Regions from separate parts of the Leptolyngbya sp. GGD genome, predicted to be linked through region 2. Evidence: riboswitches for the same ligand, from Rfam matches in the RefSeq annotation. Region 2 holds a riboswitch; the other holds the start of a gene.
The links. Region 2 has a riboswitch for cyclic di-AMP ahead of ntrB (nitrate ABC transporter permease). Riboswitches for the same ligand answer to the same signal wherever they lie in the genome.
Positions count from the first base shown of each region.

Region 1: linked by a shared signal. The riboswitch ahead of OU814_RS03040 (universal stress protein) and the one ahead of ntrB (nitrate ABC transporter permease) in region 2 are both predicted to bind cyclic di-AMP.

Region 1 covers NZ_JAPQKE010000001.1:636,605-647,928, reverse strand. Annotated here, with positions in the region: gene tyrS (tyrosine--tRNA ligase) at 1-26, opposite strand, end outside; gene OU814_RS03065 (transglycosylase domain-containing protein) at 266-2,173, shown strand; gene OU814_RS03060 (DUF1825 family protein) at 2,210-2,527, opposite strand; gene OU814_RS03055 (phytoene desaturase family protein) at 2,617-4,110, shown strand; gene OU814_RS03050 (DMT family transporter) at 4,107-5,006, shown strand; gene OU814_RS03045 (hypothetical protein) at 5,233-5,547, shown strand; cyclic di-AMP (ydaO/yuaA leader) riboswitch at 5,891-6,015, shown strand; gene OU814_RS03040 (universal stress protein) at 6,132-6,755, shown strand; gene OU814_RS03035 (cation:proton antiporter) at 6,870-8,465, shown strand; gene aroA (3-phosphoshikimate 1-carboxyvinyltransferase) at 8,521-9,888, shown strand; gene OU814_RS03025 (RidA family protein) at 10,127-10,510, opposite strand; gene OU814_RS03020 (shikimate kinase) at 10,500-11,090, opposite strand; gene OU814_RS03015 (LapA family protein) at 11,091-11,324, opposite strand, start outside.
Region 2 covers NZ_JAPQKE010000003.1:677,353-688,676, reverse strand. Annotated here, with positions in the region: gene OU814_RS18230 (hemerythrin domain-containing protein) at 1-585, shown strand, start outside; gene OU814_RS18225 (glycerate kinase) at 693-1,580, shown strand; cyclic di-AMP (ydaO/yuaA leader) riboswitch at 1,674-1,833, shown strand; gene ntrB (nitrate ABC transporter permease) at 1,851-2,699, shown strand; gene OU814_RS18215 (ABC transporter substrate-binding protein) at 2,905-4,296, shown strand; gene OU814_RS18210 (ABC transporter ATP-binding protein) at 4,340-5,179, shown strand; gene OU814_RS18205 (hypothetical protein) at 5,331-6,311, opposite strand; gene OU814_RS18200 (TVP38/TMEM64 family protein) at 6,330-6,980, opposite strand; gene OU814_RS18195 (D-alanyl-D-alanine carboxypeptidase) at 7,055-7,939, opposite strand; gene OU814_RS18190 (alpha/beta fold hydrolase) at 8,122-9,018, opposite strand; gene OU814_RS18185 (M16 family metallopeptidase) at 9,199-11,324, shown strand, end outside.

The DNA of each region.
Region 1 (11,324 bases), on a different contig from region 2:
AACAGCCAGTCAAGCGAGTTAGACATACTTTATACTTTTGAGAAAATCAACGACTGCATCTGTTCCGTAATCTACAATACTGACTCTGTGCCATTTTCAATCACTTGTTCGACCCATTACTATAGTTTTCATTTGGCTGAGCTTTCTTGAAACTTTGATCCATTTCAGCAAGTCTCAATTATCCTACTAGAGTTACGGAATCCTTACCCGGAAACGCTTGACTCATCCAAGCATCGAACCCCACTTTTACGAAAGAGAGTTTGCCGTGTCGTCTAACACCTTAAGACAAAAGCAGCGCCAACCTGAAACCACCCGAGAATTTGTTCAATCTATCGGCAAAGTGACAGGAGGAACGCTACTTGCGATTACGATGCTGTCAAGTTCGGTGATTGCAGGTGGACTGGTCGGACTTGCGATCAGTTTTCGCAACTTGCCTGACGTGCGATCGCTGCGAGGCTACAAACCGAGCGAAACCACTCATATTTACGATATCAAGGGCAAAATGCTTGCCAGTATTCACGGTGAGGCAAATCGAGAAGTGGTTCCCCTCAATGGAATTTCTCCTCATCTCAAACGGGCTGTGATTGCCATTGAAGATAGTTATTTCTATTCACACCGTGGGGTGAATGGCGGCGCGATCGCCCGAGCCACGATGGCGAATTTCACGACAGGACGCACGGTTGAAGGCGGCTCGACGCTGACCATGCAGCTTGTGAAAAACCTATTTCTGTCCCCGAAGCGTGCGATCAGCCGCAAAGTGGCAGAAGCCGTTCTATCTTTGCGAGTTGAGCAGATTTTCAAGAAAGACCAAATCTTGGAAATGTATCTAAACCAGATTTATTGGGGACATAACAACTACGGCGCTCAAACCGCTGCAAGAAGTTATTTTGGCAAAGATGTATCGAAGCTGAATCTGGCTGAATCTGCGATGATGGCAGGCTTGATTCAATCGCCGGAAGATCTCAGCCCCTTTGTCGATCTGAAAGCGGCAAAAGCCCGTCAAGGCGATGTGCTCAATCGGATGCGAGAACTGGGCTGGATTACGGCTGAAGAGGAAACTGCCGCTCGCAAACAGCCGATTAAACTTGGCAAAATCACCTCGTTCCAGACCAGTCAGATGCCCTATGTTACGAATGAGGTCACGAAAGAACTCACACGTAGATTCGGGCGCGATGCAGTGCTCAAAGGTGGGATGCGCATTCAAACCACGATCGACTCTAAGATGCAGCGGGCTGCTGAAGATACTGCCCGTCGATGGATTAGTACCTTGAATAACCAAGGGGTGTATGCCGACCAGATGGCGATCGTTTCAGTCGATCCCCGGACGCAGTTTATCAAAGCGATGGTGGGTGGAGTCGATGCGAAGAAGAGCGAATATAACCGTGCAACTCAAGCCCTTCGCCAACCTGGATCAGCCTTTAAACCGTTTGTGTACTACGCGGCTTTTGCCTCTGGCAGATATTCTCCCGATGCAACGATCCTAGATGCGCCAGTAGGATATCCAGATGGATATGAAATGTATTATCCGCAAAACTACGATCGTAGTTTTGGTGGAGCGATGACGCTACGCCGCGCGCTAGAGCAGTCGCGAAATGTCCCTGCGGTCAAGCTGGGTCAAGAAATCGGCTTAAATAAAGTCGTTGAAATCTGCCGAAGTATTGGTATCAAAAGCCCCATCGATCCTGTGATCTCTTTGCCATTAGGAGCCGTTGACCTGACACCGCTAGAAATGGCGAGTGCGTATGCAACCTTCGCAAACAATGGCTGGTATTCAGATACAACCTTGATCGCCCAAGTTGCAGATAGCAGTGGCAATGTGATTTTAGACAACACGCCGAAACCAAGACTAGTCCTTGATTCCTGGGCATCTGCTGCTCTGAATGACACTCTACAAGGTGTAATCACGCGCGGAACAGCAACTGCAGCCCAAATTGGTCGTCCTGCTGCCGGAAAGACGGGAACAACTTCTTCAGAGCGCGATATTTGGTTTGTGGGATATGTGCCTCAGCTTGCAACAGCAGTTTGGGTCGGAAACGATAACTACTCGCAGCTAGGACAGGGTGCAACGGGAGGAACGTTTGTCGCTCCAATTTGGCGAGATTTTATGTCTCAAGCGTTGCAGGATGTGCCTGTTGAGAAGTTCCGCCCCATGTCGGACTTTGAAAAACCGTAACAAATTCTTGGGGTTGGGCAGTTTGCCCGACCCGCTTTATTTGTCAATTTGGGATTTCATCCGATTCAAGGTTTGCTGCATTTGATCGAACATTTGCTGTGGAGTCATGCCAAACTGACCCAACTGAGTTTTCAATTGCTCAACTGTCATCTGAGCAGAGAAATCTTCGGATAGCTCAAAGCGTTTCATAAATACTTTATAGCGATCCATAATGGCTTCCATCTGTTCGATGTACATGATTTTGCCTTCACGATCGAACTTGCCATAGCTGCTGCCTAGTTGGATTAGAGATTGATAATCCTGAAAAAGATTCTTAGCTTCTTCTTGAACGATCTCGGAATCAAAAAATGACATTGTCTTAAAATCACGAGAATACTTGAGTTCATTTTATTCACAAGGGCTGACACTCGTTAAGTAGTGGAAACACTACTTGGAACATTCATATGCACGATACAGAAATTGTTGTGATCGGGAGTGGAATTGGTGGACTGGTCGCAGGGGCATTATTGGCTCGATATGGAAAGTCGGTGGTGGTCTGTGAAAGCCATACTATTCCAGGCGGCGCAATTCACAGCTTTTCGCGGCAAGGATTTCATTTTGATTCTGGGGCATCGTTTTACTGCGGGTTGAGCGATGCCCATTCAGTCAATCCGCTGCGCCAAGTTTTAGCGGTGTTAGAAGAACCCGTCGCAGCGATTCCTTATGATCCGTTTGGTCATTATCATTTTCCAGACGCGACTCTTCCGGTGTATGGAAATTTAGAAAAGTATCGATCGGCGATCGCGAACATTTCTCCTCAAGGTGCGATCGAGCTTGTCAAACTTGAAAAACGGTTTCTCAAACTCTACGAAGGCTTACGCGGAATTCCGACGCTCGCTCTACGCAGCGATTGGAAATTAGCCCCGCTTTTGTTGAGTCGTTATCTTCCTTCGTTGCTGAAATTGCTCCCGAATTTGGGGATGATTCAAGCTTCTGTTGGCGATTTGATGGATCAAACGGTTCGTGATCCTTGGGTGCGAAGACTCATCGATTTGGAATGTTTCCTATTGTCTGGATTAAAGGCTCACGGCACGATCGCGCCTGAAGTTGCCTTTATGTTTGGAGAGCGGACAAATTCTGTGATTGATTATCCGATCGGGGGAAGTGGCGCGATCGTCGATGCCCTGGTGCGAGGGCTGAAAAAATGGGGCGGATCGCTGCGATTGGGTACGCATGTCGAGAAAATTCTCGTTGAATCCGGCAAAGTTCGAGGCGTGCGGTTGCGAAATGGCGAAGAATTAAAATCAGCGATCGTCATCTCTAACGCCACAATTTGGGATACATATTCGCAACTTTTAGATCCCTTGCCGAACACTCAAGACGCACTCAAAACGCCAGCGATCGAGAGTTTTATGCACTTGCATCTTGGCATTCGCGCAGAGGGTTTAGAAGGTTTAACAGGTCATCATGTGGTCGTGCATGACGATCGAGACATCACCATTCCTGGAAATACCTGCATGATTTCGATTCCCTCGGTTTGGGATGCGACGCTGGCTCCAGATGGGCATCACGTTGTTCATGCTTACACGTTAGAACCTTTTGAAGGTTGGGCGCGAAATGCCGAGTATGAGCAGAAAAAACATCAGCGATCGCAGTCGCTATTTCGTGCCGTTGAGAAAGTCATTCCAGATTTGAAATCCCGCATCGTCTTGGAACTGATTGGAACTCCGCTGACTCATGCGCGATATTTGCGACGATATCAAGGCACATACGGAGCCGGAATTCCTGCTGGACAAGGATTATTTCCGAGTTGTTATACGCCAATTGAGAATCTCTACCGAGTTGGAGATAGCACCATGCCCGGAATTGGTGTGCCTGCTGTTGCGGCTTCGGGAATTCTCTGCGCGAATACACTCGTCGATCCGGCTCAAACACTTGAATTGGTTGATTTACTTTGACTTTCTTTCTTCAATTTCGAGGTGAAATCGCTGCGCTAATGGCTGCCCTGATCTGGGCAACTGCCTCGATCGTCTATACGGGCGTTGGACGGCAAATCAAGCCGCTGGCTTTGAATTTCACCAAGGGCTGGATTGCGATCGTTTTGCTCGTCCTGACCTTACTCCTCACTCAGTGGAATATTCCCTCGATCGATCCGGCTCATTTTCTCCTGCTCTTTCTCAGCGGCACGATCGGCATTGGCTTCGGTGATACTGCTTATTTCAACGCGCTCAATTGCATCGGCGCAAGAAGAACCCTTTTATTTGAAACTCTTGCACCTCCTATGTCTGCTGTGTTTGCCTTGCTCTTTCTCAAAGAGCAGATTTCAACCACGGCTTGGCTTGGGATTGGGTTGACGATTGTCGGAGTCGTTTGGGTGATCTTAGAACGGGCTTCTGATGTTCACGAAAATTTCCGTCCGCTTCGGGGCAGTTTATTCGGACTGCTCGCCGCTCTTGGGCAAGCAACAGGTGCCGTTATGTCAAGAGCCGCACTGGTCAGTTCTGAAATTGACTCACTCTGGAGTACATTAATTCGGCTTTTAGGCGGTACGATCGCACTGCTCATCTGGATCTTGCTGCAACGCCAATCGGTTGAACTGGTTAAACCCGTACAAAATCGTCGATTGTTTGTCGTGATTGCAACAACGGGATTCGTGAGTACTTATTTAGGAATTTTACTTCAGCAAACGTCTCTGAAATTCGCTGCAACCGGAATCGCACAAGCCTTGAGTAGTACCAGTCCCTTATTTGTCATACCCTTAACTCGGATTTTGGGCGATCGCGTTAGCATACGATCTGTCATGGGTGTCCTGATTGCGCTGTTGGGAGTGGGTTTATTGTTTCAGCGTCAATGATTTTAATCACTGGTAGGTAACAGGTGATGCTGGGTAACATTTACAACGTGATACGATGCCGTGTAACAATGTCTTTCATAAATCTATAGAACAACATTCAGTGATTTTGCTAACGCAGATATTCAGAACTGCATAGTATCTCTAGAGGAGGAAAGCTACGGGACTAACACGGGGTCGCTACGATTTCAATTCCTAGCAACGTCAATGTTTGAGGAAAGAGTTGTTTATGCAAGTTTTGTTAGTGGTTTCGGGATTATTTTACGTAGCCGTGATGCCAGTTCTCTTCATTAGCTGGCTCGAATTTTTCCGTCATGATCAAGATGATTTAACCAAGAAAGAGCAACGGATATCAGGCTTAGTGATTGCGATCGCGTGTCTATTTTGGGTCATCGTTCTCCCCTTCGCTTACTTAGAACTTCTGGATAAATTTAAGCGTTCTAGCCGTGCCGCAAGACTCTATCAAAAAATGTTAACGGTACCGAAAATCCAATCCTTAACGCCACCCGAAGATTTTCCCTGTTCTAATTTCTCGAACAACTGAGTGACATTTGCAACCAATCTGTATCTCGTGAGAGAAGACAAAGCGGCTGCATTTAGAAAATACTAAAGGTGGAAATGGAAGAAATTTGCTGTCAAGAACAATACAATATGTGAGGAAAATGGTACGCTCCAGTACCAGTTGTTATAATGGCAATGATTCTGCTACCGAGGCCGACTCGCTTACGTCCCTCGTTTTGTCTTATAAGTAGCAGTTCTTTCTCGCATGTCCGTATTAAATTAGCCAACAGCAAGATCAAACCAGAGTACCTGGTTTTTTGTTGTGGGTGCTTTTGTCAACACTTTAGGGAAGTCAATCTGTGGGTCGCTTAATTTGAATCTAAGCCCTTTTTAGGGTGCTTGAATTCAAAACGGAGGAACCAATTTTTGGGGCGAATCTCAAACACCCGTTTGAGAAAGACACCTTCCAGTCTTAGCCCGTCAGCTAACTCCGTCAGCATTGGGAGGATTCTCCAGAACGCAGTTCTCTGCGATTATGGTGTCCTGAATTTCGATCGTCTATCTGCGATCGTCAAAAATCCCTCACCCACCTCTCAGCCCTGTGTAGTTAGGAGAGGTTTCAAACTCGTGAATATTCATTCGATGCTCGTACGGCTCCAAGGCACGCTTGGACGGACTGATTTGGTTCAGAAGATGCTGCTGATGGCAGGTGCAAGCCATGCCGAGGAGCCAGAAATCAATCTGGTCGTTGGTTATTCTCATTCGCCGAGTAGTCAGACGGCGCTGGATCTGACATTATGGATTGCTCACCAAACACGCTTGGCAACGGGTAAACAGGTGACGGTTCAAGTCGTGTATGTGATTGATGATGGCGTGATGAACCGGATTCCGGTTTTTAATAGCACCTCGAAACGCTCGAAAAAAGAAGCGGGAAATGAGTGGCAGACCAGCCGAACTGCGATCGCGGAATTAGAAACGATGGCAAGTCCGCAGTTTGGGATGGCGGAACTGTTTGAGCAAGCCGATCGCATCTTATGGAATGCGCGCTGTATGGCGGAAGAATGGCGCGGTTCCCTGAAGACGCATTTGCGGTTTGGGCGTGTTGCAAAAGAGTTGAAGGAAGTTGTCGAGGCTGAGAAGGCTTCGCTGTTGATTTTGGGATGTGATACAGGCGACCATCCGCTGGTGAGGCAATTGGGGGTGCAGTTCCCCTGTCCAGTGTTGGGAATTCCGTCTGTGTTGGAAGATTAGGGTGAACCATCGGCGATCGCGGAGATTTAGACGATCGCCTGGTTCAAAAAGTAAGCTTAGTTCCCCAACGAAAGGTATGGTTTTTAGTGGCGTTGGGGTAGAAGCTCAGAACTTATGACAGGAAAAATATTAGCGATCGCGGTGGGTGATCAGGGTCAGTTCGCGCAGTTAGTGACGGTACTGATTATTTTGCTGTTGGTGGCGACGATTGTGGCATTGCTGTCGCGACGGTTAAGAGTGCCTTATGTGACGGGATTGGTGCTAGCAGGAGTCGCGATCGCGGAATTTCTGCCTCGAAAAGTTGGATTAGATTCAGCGCTGATTATTAATTTGTTTCTGCCCATTTTGCTGTTTGAGGCAGCGATTAATACTGATATTAGTCGGTTAAGAAGTACGCTGAAGCCGATTTTGCTGCTCGCAGGTCCAGGCGTGTTGATCGCGGTTGGAATCACAGCGATCGGACTAAAATTTGGCTTGGCATTGGAGTGGATTCCAGCGCTGTTGGTTGGAGTGATTTTGGCGATTACGGACACAGTGTCGGTGATTGCCGTGTTTAAAGAGGTGGAAGTTCCCTCCAAACTGATCACGATCGTCGAAGGAGAAAGCCTATTTAATGACGGCATTGCGCTGGTGCTGTTCAGTTTGGTTTTGAAATTTAATTCGACTGGTAGCATTGCGCTGACTGATGGGATTCGCGAGTTGGTGGTCGTGATTGTTGGCGGACTCGCGGTTGGCTTGGTTCTGGGGTATTTGGGAGTGGAATTGTATTTGCAATCCGAAGATGATCCACTCAGCAGTATTTTGTTGACTGTGGCGATCGCGCTGAGTGCATTTCAATTAGGTCAATTTCTGCATGTTTCGGGTGTGGTAGCAGTCGTGATTGCGGGTTTGATGTTGGGAAACTTGGAGCGATCGCGGAAGGTTTCGGCATCGAGTCGAATCACGGTTCTGAGCTTTTGGGAGTATGCAGGCTTCGGAGTCAATACGTTTATTTTTCTGCTGATCGGATTAGAACTGCGATTAGATACGTTGGGGCGAATTTTGCCTGCGGTCTTGCTGGCTGTGTTGGCATATCAGATTGGGCGGATGTTGGCAGTGTATCCCCTACTCGCATTGGTAGGAGTGTTTGATCGACCCATTCCGATCAAGTGGCAACACGTGCTGTTTTTGGGCAATATTAAAGGCTCGTTGTCGATGGCTTTGGTGTTAAGTTTGCCATCGAGTATTCCGGGGCGAGAATCGCTGATTGCGATCGTGTTTGGGTCGGTGTTGTTATCGCTGGTTGTGCAAGGGGTGGGATTGCCGTTTATTGTTCAACGATTGAAGTTGGCTCATCGTTCCGAGGTGCAAGAGTGGGTCGAAGGATTGCAATCGCAGTTAATGACGGCAAAAGCAGCGCAGGATGAACTCGACACCTTGCTCAAAAGTGGGGTTTTGCCGAAGTCAGTATATGAGGAATTGCGATCGAGCTATCAAATTAAAGTGGCAGCGGCCGAGCGATCGCTGCGAGATTTTTACAATCGTCGCTCGGAGAAATCTACTGTCCTTACCTTTCAGGCATCTCGGTTTGATGCAGTGAAGCGACGGTTGTTATTAGCGGAAAAAAATGCCTTGAATGATGCGTTGCGTAAGCGAATTTTGTCTGAGGAAGTTGTGAAAGGCAGATTGAAAGCGATCGATGAGCAGTTGTTAAAGGTTGAGGATGATTGACGCTAAAGCTGCATTAACGGATGATAGCGAATGCTGTCTGTAATTTTATTGTGTTATGACTTCTGCGAACCCGTACAGTGAAGCGATCGCGCTTCATGTCACCGATGCTCACCACGATCTTGTGATTCAGCGCCCGAGTGCGGGACTGGCGTTGCAAGGTCGAATTCGGGTTCCAGGAGATAAATCGATTTCGCATCGGGCGTTAATGTTGGGCGCTTTGGCTCAAGGCGAAACCGTTATTCACGGATTGCTTTTAGGAGAAGATCCGAGAAGTACAGCCAGTTGTTTTCGGGCGATGGGAGCCGAAATCTCGGAGTTGAACACGGAAGAGGTGCGAGTCAAGGGAATTGGACTGGGAAATTTAGTCGAGCCTGTGGATGTTTTAGATGCGGGAAATTCTGGCACAACCTTACGATTAATGCTCGGAATTTTGGCATCGCATCCGGATCGATTTTTTACCGTAACCGGAGATGGATCATTGCGATCGCGTCCGATGTCTCGTGTCGTGAAACCCCTTCAGCAAATGGGCGCACAGATTTGGGGACGCAAGCAAAATTCGCTCGCGCCTTTAGCCATTCAAGGGCAGGTCTTGAAGCCGATTCATTACCATTCGCCGATCGCGTCGGCTCAAGTGAAATCCTGCGTTTTACTTGCTGGATTAATGACGCAAGGAAAAACAACCGTCACCGAGCCAGCCTTGTCGCGCGATCATAGTGAACGGATGTTGCGCGCATTTGGAGCAGATTTAACCGTTGATCCTGAAACGAATAGTGTAACCGTAACCGGACAATCCCAATTGACGGGGCAAACTGTTGTTGTGCCGGGAGATATTAGTTCAGCGGCATTTTGGCTGGTTGCAGGGGCGATCGTACCTGGGTCAGATTTGACGATCGAGAATGTTGGGGTGAATCCAACCCGAACGGGTGTGTTAGAAATTCTCGAGCGCATGGGAGCTGATATTACCTTGGAAAATCAGCGGGAAGTTGCAGGCGAACCTGTAGCAGATTTGCGAGTGCGGCATAGTGCATTGAAAGCTTGTGAAATCTCAGGCGATGTGATTCCAAGATTGATTGATGAGATTCCAATTCTGGCAGTGGCAGCGGCATTTGCCGAGGGAACCACGATTGTTAAAGATGCGGAAGAGTTGCGTGTGAAAGAGAGCGATCGCATTACTGTGATGGCGACGCAGCTAAATCAGATGGGAGCTTCGGTTCGAGAACTCCCGGATGGAATGGAAATTACAGGTGGAACGCCTCTGAAAGGGGCTGAAGTGGATAGCTATACGGATCATCGGATTGCGATGAGTTTAGCGATCGCGGCGTTGAATGCTGCGGGGACGACGACGATTCATCGGGCAGAGGCGGCAGCGATTTCGTATCCAGATTTCACGCCGACATTGCAGCGGGTTACGGGGTTAGGTTGATAAATTTTCGGAGAATCTCGGAAATTGCTTCCACCTGTAAATTTCGGGTTGATTTGTCGATCTCACTCTCCCGCACAGGGTTTTAAACCCCGTGCTAACTGTGCAAAGTCCCTGAACGGACTGAATCGCTATATTCTGGTAGTCTCTTTAGAGACTTCGCACGGTTAGACCGTGATTTTCAATCACGGGCGGGAAAGCGCAATCAATGATCAACCCAAAATTTACAGGTGGAATTGCTTTACGCAGCGGTGAGTGCTGCGATCGCTTCAACCTCGATTTTCAACCCTGGCACAAAAAGGCTCTCGACTTGTACAAGGGAACTTGCAGGCAAGTGCTGTTCAAAGTAGCGAAATAAAACAGTTCTAAGCTGACTCAGTTGTCCTAGCTCGGTAACGAATATCGTGACTTTGAGTAATCCTTGAAAGCTCGTCTTTTCTGCTTCAAGAATACCTTGCATCTGTTCGAGAATCACTTCAGCCTGAGCGATTAGATCTTCGTCTTGTGCAGGCGTATTGAACGCGGTTAAGCCCGAAATAAACAGTAAGTCACCGTGGCGTACGGTATGCACATACGCACCTAGGGGTCTGTCGAGATGAGGATAATTTTTGCGTTCAATCTGCATTGGTTTGGAAGGGCATCTCCTTGTTCAACTGTTGAATCGCTTCATCCATTTGACGTTTCCGATCGCATTCTTGCGCGATCGCTCTCAAAACTCGTTCTGTAATTTGATCAGGCGTTTCATCGGGCTGGATCAAGATATGAATGTCGGCTTGAGCATAGCGCGATCGACGTTCAGATAAAAGCTGGTTTAAACGTGCTCCTAAGTCTTGCTGCTGAAGTAAAGGGCGAGTCGTGTCATCACTCAGACGCTTTTGGATCTGCTCAACGGGTAAATCTAACCAAACAATTACGCCATGCTTCAAATAGCTCCAATTATCTGGAGTGACAACAATTCCGCCTCCGGTTGCAACAACCTTTCTCAACCGTGAAGAAACCTGAGATAGCGTCGCCGTTTCGAGTTGCCGAAAAATGCTTTCTCCAGATTCAGCAAAAATGGTCGAAACACTTTGCCCAGTGGCTTGCTCGATAAACATATCCGTATCGAGAAATTCGTAGTTCAAGCGCTGTGCTAATAATTGCCCGATCGTCGTTTTTCCCACCCCCATCATGCCAATGAGAAAAACACTCACCCCGTTTAACATTTAGAACTCTTCCTCATCCAAATTTCGAGTCGGTGGTTTGATCACCTTATAGTCTGCATCCACAACGTCCGGCGGTGTAGTAGGTTCGCGATAGGTGTAGGAGTACGACGACCCAGATCGTGTTTCTGTAGTCGGTTCTTGACGCTTCTCGAACTCTTGCCGAGGACGATTGCGCGGTGTCTCTCCCCAATCATCACTCCCATCACTAAACCAATCGTCCGCATCCTCGCTTTT
Region 2 (11,324 bases):
GGCGTTCTCGAAACGTTGGGCGTGCGGGAATTGACCGGAATGGATGCAGACCAAGGACTGTGGAGCCGGGTTCAAGATGCGGTTGCGGCACTGTCTGGTGTAGCAGGTAGTGTTGTCACGCAAGCGAGTGGCAAGTCTGATATGAACATTCAAGATGTGATTCGGATGGATCACCAAAAAGTGAATGTTCTGTTTGCTGAAATCAAAGGAACGCAAGATCAAATGAAGCGCAAAGAGTTCTTCACTCAGTTGGCGAGTGACTTACGCGCTCATGCGATCGCTGAAAACGAAATTGCTTATCCCGCAGTTCGAGGTAAGTATGCTGAAAGCGACTTGCAAGAACTTTACGATGAGCAAAATTCCTGGTTCCCCGCACTTGAAGCGATGGAAAAAATGGACATGATGTCGGATCAGTTCATGTCTGCATTGAACAAGTTGATGGATGAGATCATGGATCACGTTCGTCAAGAAGAAAGCACGTTCTTTGCAGCATTGCGCGATAACTTCAGCAGTTCTGAACTGGAAAATCTGGCAACTCAGTTCAAGGCGAGAAAGAGCGAAGTACAAAAAGCTGCTGCTAAATAATCGCTGCACGAGCTAGGGTTTGATTTCAGGGGTTATAGACCGGGGGATAGATTCTCCCGGTTTTTTTGATTCAATAATAGAATTGCGACGGATAAAGACTTGATTCTATGGATATTGATTATGAGTCTGAAAGGAATCGATCCGAGTTTCTTAAAATCCACGAAGCTGCGATCGTAGAACTCTGCAACGAACTCGAAATTGTGCGAGACCCTGACACCATTGAGAAGGTCTGGCTACCTTTAGCCTTCCAGATTGCACATTGGCGCAACGCTCAATCTCGTGTTCTCATTCAGGCTTTTCTAGGTGGGCAAGGAACTGGAAAAACCACCTTAACTAAAGTCCTTGCGCTGCTTCTCAACAAGCTCGGCTACTCGACTGTGAGTTGGTCACTTGATGATTTGTATTTGCCGTATGTCGATCGAGTTCGGTTGCGAACTCGTGATCCGCGAATGATTCGTCGAGGACCACCTGGAACGCATGATGTGCAATTAGGCATTGAGGTTTTACAGCAGTTTCAGCGGGGAGAGTTTCCGATCGCACTGCCCAGATTTGATAAATCGGCTCATGGAGGCGAAGGCGATCGCAGTGAGCCAGAACTCATTACACAGGCAGATATTATTCTCTTTGAGGGATGGTTTGTGGGAGTACGCCCGATTGTTTCTGAGTTCGAGATTGTTGCAGATCAGCAATTCGCACAAGCCATGAATCAGCAATTACAGAGCTATGTACCGTTGTGGGAATTACTCGATCGCTTCGTGATTCTCTATGTTCCAGAGTATCAACTGAGCAAACAATGGCGGAAAGAAGCTGAGCATAAAATGATTGCTCAAGGTAAAGCTGGAATGAGTGATGCTGAAATCGATGAATTTGTCGAGTACTTTTGGCAAGCCTTACACCCTGAATTATTCATTCCGCCCCTGCTAAAGCAGGCAGATTTAGTTCTAGAGATCGGAGACGGGCATAGTGTTCGATCGATAAACTATCCAATCGATTGAGAATTTTTATGCATTCTGTTGTGAGAGGATCATGAAATACTTCTAAAGAAAGATTGTTCATTTTGATACTTCGATGGTAAAGTATCTCCTATTCGAGTCGGTCAGCTTAATTCAGAGAGTAATCTCTGAAGCGGAGGAACCAGTTTATTCGGGGCTTACTGTTGTGAGCTTAGTTATTTCTAAGTAACCCAATGGGGGGCATCTCGCAGCCCTCGCCCGTCAGCTAACTTCGTCAGCATTCGAGAGTTTGGCTCTGGAGAATCTAAACTTATGATCCTGCAAATCAATTTGGCAGCAATGTTTGCTGTTGTTTCTCAAGCGATGGGGCGGCGGGTTCGTCCAGTTATTAGTCGCGATCGTGTCTTTTTACCGATTCTGGGCTTTTTGGGTGTGATTGTGCTGTGGTGGGCGATCGCACTTGCCAAACCTGAATTGATTCCAACGCCTCCTGAAGCATTGGTTGCGAATTTGGATTACATTCTGCATCCGTTTTATCGTCGAGGTCCCGGAGATTTGGGATTAGGATGGCTCTTACTTGCGAGTTTGCGACGAGTATTGATTGGATTTACCTTGGGGGCATTGGTTGCGATTCCAGTCGGCTTTTTGATTGGCATGTCTGAAAAAGCCATGATGGCGCTTAATCCAGTCATTCAGATTTTTAAGCCTGTTTCACCGCTGGCGTGGTTACCGATCGCGCTTTCTATTTTCAATCTGGCTGATCCTTCAGCAATTTTCGTGATCTTCATTACTTCACTTTGGGCAACGATTATCAACACTGCGTTGGGCGTATCGAGTGTCCCAAAAGATTATATTGATGTGTCGCGAGTGTTGGAAATGCCGCAGTGGCGGCGGATTCTGAAGATTGTGCTCCCTGCTAGCTTGCCGTACATTTTTACAGGTTTGAGAATTAGCCTGGGAATTGCTTGGCTGGTGATTGTGGCAGTCGAAATGCTAACTGGCGGAGTGGGAATCGGATTCTTTGTGTGGGATGAATGGAGTCGATTGAATCTTAGCTCTGTGTTTTTAGCCGTGTTTGTCATTGGCTTAACAGGATTGCTATTAGATTTTGGATTAGCCCAGCTTGAAGCTCTAGTAACACATCGTCGGCGATCGGTTTAGCTTCGAGAAACCCTCTAGAGAATTGCGTGCTATCAGGAACGATTGATAGCAATTTGTAGGCTTAGCAGATCTTGAAAATTTAGAGGTTTCAAAACTTAAAGTCCCTGATTCTAGGAGCTTTAGACGCTAAAGCCGAAGTTACTGTAGCACCCTTAAACCGAACCCGACATTCAACTGAACATCCTCCGAATGCAGAGAGTAGAGCATGAGAAATTGGACAAGACGAGCATTTTTAATCGGCGCGGGAACCTCGACTGTGGCAGCTTCACTGCCTTCATGTGCGATCAATGCCAGTCGTGCACCCCAAGGACTCTCTGAGGCTGCAATGTCAGTTACTCCTGTGATTCAATCGAGCGAGTTAGAGAAACCGAATTTGACGATCGGCTATGTTCCGGTCAATGACTGTGCGCCATTTGCGATCGCTTGGGAAAAAGGTTTTTTTCGCAAATATGGCTTGAATGTACAATTGAGCCGTGAAGCCAGTTGGGCGACCTCACGAGATGGCTTAATCTTCGGTCGCTTAGATGCGGCTCCCGTCGTTGCCGGAGCAGTTACAAATGCGCGAGTTGGAGCAGAAGGCGCGCGCCATGCTCCGATGTGTGCTGGCATGACCATTCATCATCACGGAAATGCGATGACGATGAATCGCGCAATGTGGGAGTCAGGATTGCGTCCTTGGTCAGCATACAACGGCAACTTAGACACATTTGGGCAAGACTTTCGACAGTACTTTGATAACTTACCTTCAGAGCAACGAGTCTGGGCAGTCGTCCTCAGTTCTTCAATCTACGAGTACTTTGTGCGCTACGTTGCTGCAGCAGCAGGAGTCAATCCACTCAAAGAGTTTCGAGTGATTATTGTGCCCCCGCCCCAGATGGTGACGAATGTGCGGATTGGCGCAATGCAAGGTTACATGGTCGCTGAACCCTGGAATACACGGGCAATTTCAGGGAATGAAGGCATCGGGTTTACTTTTGCTCAAGGACGAGAGATCTGGAATGGACATCCCGATCGCTTACTTGCGGTCATGCAATCTTTTATTGATGAGAATCCCAAAACTTATCGGGCATTACTCAAAGCGATGATCGAAGCCTGTCGCTACTGTGATCAAAATCGAGAAGAAGTCGCTCAGATTATTTCAGCGCGATCGTATACCGGAGCAAATGTGAAATTTACTCGACCAGCGATCGTCGGAGACTACAACTACGGCGGATTTGATGGCAAAAATCGAACCGTGAAATCAGATTCGACAACCATGTTCTTCGACATGCCGAAAGATGTGCCTCACGCCAAAGATGAGCATTCTACTTTTATGTGGCAATCGCGCAGTTTATGGCTGATGACCCAAGCAGCGAGATGGGGACAAATCAAAGAAATTCCGAAAGATGCGGATCAGATTGCAGCAAAATCTTGGCGCACCGATATTTATCGCGAAGTCGCAGCAGAGTTGGGAATTGCCTGTCCAACTGAAGATTACAAAGTTGAGCCATCAGCAGCATTTATCGACAAGAAAGCGTTTGACCCAAGCGATCCAGTCGGGTATCTCAACAGTTTCGAGATTCGGGCGAGTCAAGCTACAAAAGTCTATTTTTCCTAGGTTTATTTTTCGTAGTTAACGAGTATTTTAGAAGGAGTTCTTCATGACAAAATTCAACATGCTCAATGCGCCAAAGCCTGAGTTTGGGATGTCATATGCACCAGCATTTCTTGAAATTCAGCAGCTTTCTAAATCGTATAAAAACGGCGATCGCGAAACTGTGATTCTCAAAGATGTCAATTTAACGATCGGGGAGCGCGAATATATCTCGATTATTGGGCATTCGGGCTGTGGGAAGTCTACGTTGCTAAAAATTGTGGCGGGACTAGAGCGATCGACTTCAGGTTCCGTCTTACTCGAAGGGCGAGAAATTCGCAAACCCGGAGCAGAAAGAATGATGGTGTTTCAGAACTATTCATTGCTGCCTTGGTTAACCGTTCGACAGAACATTCGCTTAGCTGTCGATGAAGTGTCGCGAGGCTTGTCTGCGGCTGAGAAAAAACAGGTTGTCAATGAACACATTGCCATGGTGAATCTCAATGCTGCGGCGGATAAGTATCCGGATGAGATTTCAGGCGGCATGAAGCAGCGAGTCGGGATTGCGAGAGCTTTAGCAATCCGCCCAAAAATGCTGCTGATGGATGAGCCGTTTGGAGCCTTGGATGCGTTGACGAAGAGTAAATTACAGCGACAGGTACTAGAAATTTGGGAGCAGCATCGGCAAGCGGTGATGATGATTACGCATGATGTCGATGAGGCGATTTATATGAGCGATCGCATTGTGCTGATGACGAATGGGCCTGAAGCTACGATCGGAGAGATTCTAGAAGTCCCGTTTGAGCATCCCCGCGATCGAGCGAAGATTCGCAATTCTCCTGCTTACTATGAACTGCGGAATCATGCGTTGAATTTCTTGGACTCGCATTTTGAGTCGGATGAGTAATCGTCGATCGCATTCATGTTGCGGGGTGGGGAGTGGGGAGTAGCAACTATCATTTCAGATCTTCACCCTATTCTCCTGACCTGAATCTTTAAAGTTTCGAGCAGCTACAGAACTCCAAGTTTTAATCAAGCCTGGAGTTCTTTTCTTATCGTTAATCTAGACCAATGCCTAAATCATCGTCATCACCATCAAGAAATTGGTAATCATCAGATGGGTAGTCTAAGTTGTCAAAACGACTATTGCTTCTAATTGCATCAATAAGACATTCTACAGTTGTGCGGATTTGCAGAGCTTCACTGTCTAATTGTTTGTACAAATCCACAAAAAACTCATACTTACAACCATCAGAAGCAACTAGCCAGGGTTCCCAGATTTCCCCCTCTCGTAGGTTCATTTTCCAACTTATATGGGTTTCATGACAGATAACTTCTCCAATGTACGCAAGAAGAGATGGAAAAACTTCAGAGTTTAAGCAATTCCGCTTACCATGCCGTTTGATTGCCCATTCAACGTGCTTAAGACTTGCTTCGCTCTTATCGAGATATTGCTCTGGAATTGCTAGCTGAGTGCCGAGTTTAGTACAAAGTTTAGGAATAGCTTCAATGAATTTGTTTTGCTGTGGCAGTAGACCTGCAAGCATATGTTTAGACCGGAATTCGTACTGTGCTTGGTAGCATTCTAAAGAGGAATACAGCAGTGCTCCCTTCAGTTTGGAGAACGGTTGCTTAAGAATTTGTGCACTAGGAAATGTAAGAATTTGCCCATCATCATGTTCATAAATTTCAGAGAATTTTATTCTAGCCTGCTCTTCTAAATCTTGATTCTGGCTCCATCCTGAGTTGCGTTCTAGAAGTTTACGAGCCTTCTTAAGGGGCAGAAAGGCTGGCTTTTTTTCATCACCTTGCCACTCACTTTCTAAATCGATTAGAGAAGTAGTAAAAATGTCAATTGAAGGGTAGATTCGACTACGGCATACTCCATTTGTAATTGCTAAAATTCGTTTATCTTGCAATTGATAAACTTCGCCACCATAACGCTCACTGAGTTCCACATTCTGGTTATAGTTAGAGTCTGATAGTAGTGCTTCAACTTGTTGATTCGTCAAAGATTGAGATATTCGATTTTTCACCATGTTCATCATTCAACGTCTTTATTCTGCCGATGAACTGTCTGCTTGCCGATTCAAAAGTGCAGTGACGACCGCGAGTGCAAAGCAACTGATAACTGCGATGCCGATTACTGCTTGACCGCCATCAAATAATCCTGCACCCAAAGCAACTATTGGAGGCTTGGCAACAATCAAGCTCAGCCCCAAAGATGCTAGGAATTTTTTCCATCGCATCTGAGTTAAGCCAATCCCATATGCGACAAAATCAAAACCACCGCCCATCATAAAGCCCGTAGCTAAGAAGAAATTCTTCTCTAGATGCTTTTGGCTAAACCGATCGACGCGCTCCATAAATTTTGCGCCCACCAGCTTTTGGACAAGAGATCGACCATAGCGACGTGCTAGGTAAAAATTCAGCACACAAGCAAGGAGATCGGCGACAACGATCGTCGCTAACCCCACTCCAAAGCCAAATAGACCGCCAGCGAGCAGCGCATACAACGTCCCTGGAAGAATCGGAATCACGATACTGACAAATCGCAGTCCGAGTAAAACAATCGGACTCCATACGCCAAAGCGTTGAACTTCTGTTCGGAGTTGATCGACACCAATTTGATTGATTCCCCAAATCATTCCAGCAATGAGGAGAACAATCAAGGAGAATTTCAAGATTTTAGCGATCGTATGCGGCATAGTTTGAGAGAAGTTTGTGCGAGCACCTGATCAATAGGATCTCACACAATACACCTCAGCACGGAATTCGCAGGCTAATCACAGCGATCGACTTGAGCCGTTTTCAGCACGATTTGGTCGATTGCTTGGACGAGGACTTGTCCTGACTGCCCAGGTTGATTGACCACAATACTCAGCGCGATCGTGCCATAGTTCGGGTTGTCTAAATATCCAGACAATGCCCTGACTCCCCGCAAGGTTCCAGTCTTGCCATGAAATTGACCTTGAACAGGAGTATTGCGAAAGCGATTTTGGAGTGTTCCATTCACTCCGGCAACGGCTAAAGATCGATAAAATAGTCCACTTGAATCATTCGTAAACATCCCTTCCAAGAGAGCAACGAGAGCAGATGGCGTTGCCCGATTATTGCGAGAGAGTCCCGAACCATCAACTTGCGCATAGCTCTGGGCATTCACTCCTAGCAGTTCTAATGCATTTCTGATGGCAGCTTGTCCTCCAATACGACGGCGCAGCGCATCCGCTCGATTGTTATCGCTATAGCGATTGACCTCAGTCACCCAGTTACTAAAAGACGGTATCGTTTGAGGATTGTTGGTGCTAGCGATTTTCAGCGCGGCAGCGGTCGTCAGCAGTTTGACATTCGAGGCGGGAATGAGTGAACTATTCGGATTGTACTGGTAGAGAATTGCAGGCGTTTCGATCGGCTTAATCAGAATGCCCCAGCGAGCATTGCGAAATCTTGGATTTTTCACAATAGCGTCGATCGCAGATTCTAAATTGCTTCGGCAGAATCTAGAAGTTGATCGCACCGCAAAATTTAATGGTGCATCGGACAACGAAGTTTGGGCAGTGGCAACTTCAGACTGGCTCCAGACTCCCAGACTAATACTGACAGCTAAAGCAGTGTTTTTGATTACTTTTTGAATTCGAGTCAGGGCTTTTTCTTCGGATCTTTGCATCTTGCTCACGTAGCTTTTACTTAAATTCTTCGTAACAAAATCACTCCCACCGCGGAGCAATATATCACAAGAATCGCAGCTACTATCACTTTGATCAAAGAATAAACGTTGCCCATTTCGCCTAGCTTGCGAGAATCTGAGCCTTGAGCAGACAGTTGAGAACTATTTCTGCTTGGTTGAACTTACGATCGCAAAATACGACGAATATGAGCCTCGACAACATCCGTTTTTTCCAACATCGATAAATGTCCACAATCGGCAATCTCTAGCACATTGTCCGCATCGCTGCCAAATCGCGGATGAAAACTAGCAAGATGACGAACATATTTCGGCTCCATCACCGTATCCTTCGTCCCTGCCACAAAATAGACAGGCTGTGATAAGCGTGCTACAACTTGCGGCAATCGATGCACCTCGGCTTCTGTCGTCGAATCGAGCAACGTGCCAACAGCAGCGTCTGGATCAGCCTTGACAAAATCAATCAACCGCTGGCGACCCCACGATCGATCAATCGCCTGCACCACATTTGCGCGCGTGAATACTAAATCTAATCCCGGTAACTGTGGCAACCATTTTGGACGAAATTTGACCATTTGCTGCCCGGCGGATCGAAACCGCTCAAAGGCTTCTTTCAAATAAATTCCGCCCCCTGAATTCAAGCAAATCACGCCTTGAACCTGTTCCGGCATTTGATCCGCTGCCCACAGTGCCACACATCCTCCTAACGAATGCCCGATCAGCCATGCCTTGGAAATCTGCAGCTCTCTGAGCAACATGCCCAGATCTCTGGCATACGATAAAAGGCTGTATTGGGTCACCCTCGCCTGTACTGCAACAGCCAGGTTTCCAGACGATTGAGCCTCTGGCAAGATGACGCGATCTCGACCAGGCTGAGACTCACCGAAACCCCGCAAATCATAAGACAGACATTGATAATCGACTGACAGTTGATCAATCAAGGGTTGCCAATAATTTCGGCTGAGCATCCAGCCGTGAATAAAAACTAGCGTTTCGGGATGGGAAGTCGGAGCCGTCAAGTCATAGACATGCGGCACTCCAGAAATAAGTTTGGTAGACATCATTTCATCCTACCCTAAACTATGTATCTCCCAAATGTAAGCCAGAACACGATCGCCATTCACAAATTGCATCAGTCGATCTAAATAAAGACACGCTAAAGTAAGTGGAACTTACCTGGTCAGATCAGGTCTAAATTTCTCAAGCCGAATTTTTTCTGTCGGCGCTTTACTCATTAACTTATGTCTTTTCTGAAATTCTTTCGACATCATCGCCTTTTTAGTGGGCTGTTTACACTTTGCCTCGGCATCGTTCTGCTTTCTAATTCAGTCTACTTTGGCAAATTAGAGGCGTGGGCGAGTTCTCCTGCGATCGTTGCCATGACGACGACCGATGAAGTTCGTAAGACAGTCCTCGACAATGGCTTGACCGTGTTGACGAAAGAAGTTCCGACGGCTCCAGTGGTAACCGTGCAAGTTTGGTATCGCATTGGCTCACGAGATGAAGCAACAGGTGTAAATGGGATTGCACATCAATTAGAACATTTGATGTTTAAAGGAACGAGCGATCGACCGATTCAATTCGGTCGCCTGTTCAATGCCTTGGGCAGTCAATCGAATGCGTTTACGAGCTACGATCAGACTGCATATTTCGGAACCGTTGAGCGGGACAAATTGCGATCGCTGCTAGTGCTCGAAGCGGATCGGATGCAGAATGCTTTGATCACCGCAGATTCGCTGACCAGTGAAAAGCGAGTGGTCATTTCAGAATTGCAAGGTAACGAGAATAGCCCGAACTATCGATTAAGTCGAGCGGTGATGCGGGCTGCTCTCCCAAATTCTCCTTATGGACTGCCTGTGGGCGGTACAAAAGCAGATGTCGAAAAGTTTAGCATCGAACAAGTTCGTAGCTACTACAGCAATTACTACAGCCCTGAGAATGCAACTGTAATCATTGTCGGGGACTTCAAAACAGAGCCGACTTTGCAAGCGGTCAAAGACTCCTTTGGCAAAGTTCCGAAAAAAGAAAAGCAACCTGTTCAGCAACAAGCTCAGCCTGTTGCAAAACCTGTAAAACCAGCCCAACCGATTGTGCTTCGCGAACCGGGTAGCGCGCCCTTGTTGAACTCAGTCTATCCTTTACCCAAAGCAACCCATCCCGATGTACCTGCATTGCATGTGTTGGATTTAGTCTTGACTCAGGGTCGGAGTTCTCGACTGTATCAGGCATTGGTTGAAACGGGCTTGGTCAGCGGGTTTAGCGGTTATCCAGCGAATATGATTTCGGGGGGATGGTACGACCTTTCTGCAACTGCTGCGCCGGATCAAGATTTGAATAAAATCAGCGCCGCGATCGAGAAAGTACTATCTAATGTGCGATCGCAAGGAGTCACCCAAGAAGAACTGACCCGCGCTAAGACGCAGTTAAAGTCTTCAATTCTGCTCAAAAATCGCGATATTACTCGCCAAGCCTTTCAGCTTGGGGATGATCAGACGACGACAGGCGATTACAAATATACCGATCGCTTTTTAGCCGCCGTCGATCGTGTATCTGCAGCTGATCTGCAACGTGTTGCTAAAACATATTTCGCCCCTGAAAAATCGACGATTGGCTTTTTCCAACCGACAACGATTGATGCAAAAGCAGGAAATGCAGCGAATTCAGGTCAGACGACTGAGAAATTTAACCTAGGTGCGCCTGTTGATCCGGCTCAAGTTGCCAAGTATTTGCCTGCCGTGCAAAAGAGCGATCGCACCACGCAAGCGCTACCAGAACGCTATGTCTTGCCGAATGGATTGCGCCTGCTATTGATGCGAGATAGCAGTACTCCAACCGTTTCGCTCGCTGCTTCTATGCAAGCAGGTTCCGAATTTGACTCAAGTGCAAAAGCGGGAATCGCCAAGCTGACTGCTGATAACTTAACGAATGGAACCCAGACCAAAGATGCGCTAACGTTAGCGAAAACGCTAGAAGATCGAGGCATTGAGCTTGGAATTGAAACCAATCGTGAGAGCGTGTTAGTCAACGCAAGCGCACTCAGCGAACATCTCCCCGTTTTAGTTCAAACGTTGGCAGACGTTGCCCAAAATGCAACATTTCCCGATCGAGAACTTGAACTGGCTCGAAATCGCGCGCTCTCGGCGCTCAAAGTTCAACTGGACAATCCGGCAGTTCTATCTCGTCGAGTTTTTCAGCAGACAGTCTATCCCGAAAATCATCCGTTCCACAGTTTCCCAACCGAAACGAGTCTAAAAGCAATTCAGCGCCAAGATGTCTTGAACTTCTACCAAACACACTATCGACCCGATCGAATGATTCTGTCTTTAGTGGGTGACTTCGATCTCGCGGATGTGAAAACCCTAGTTGA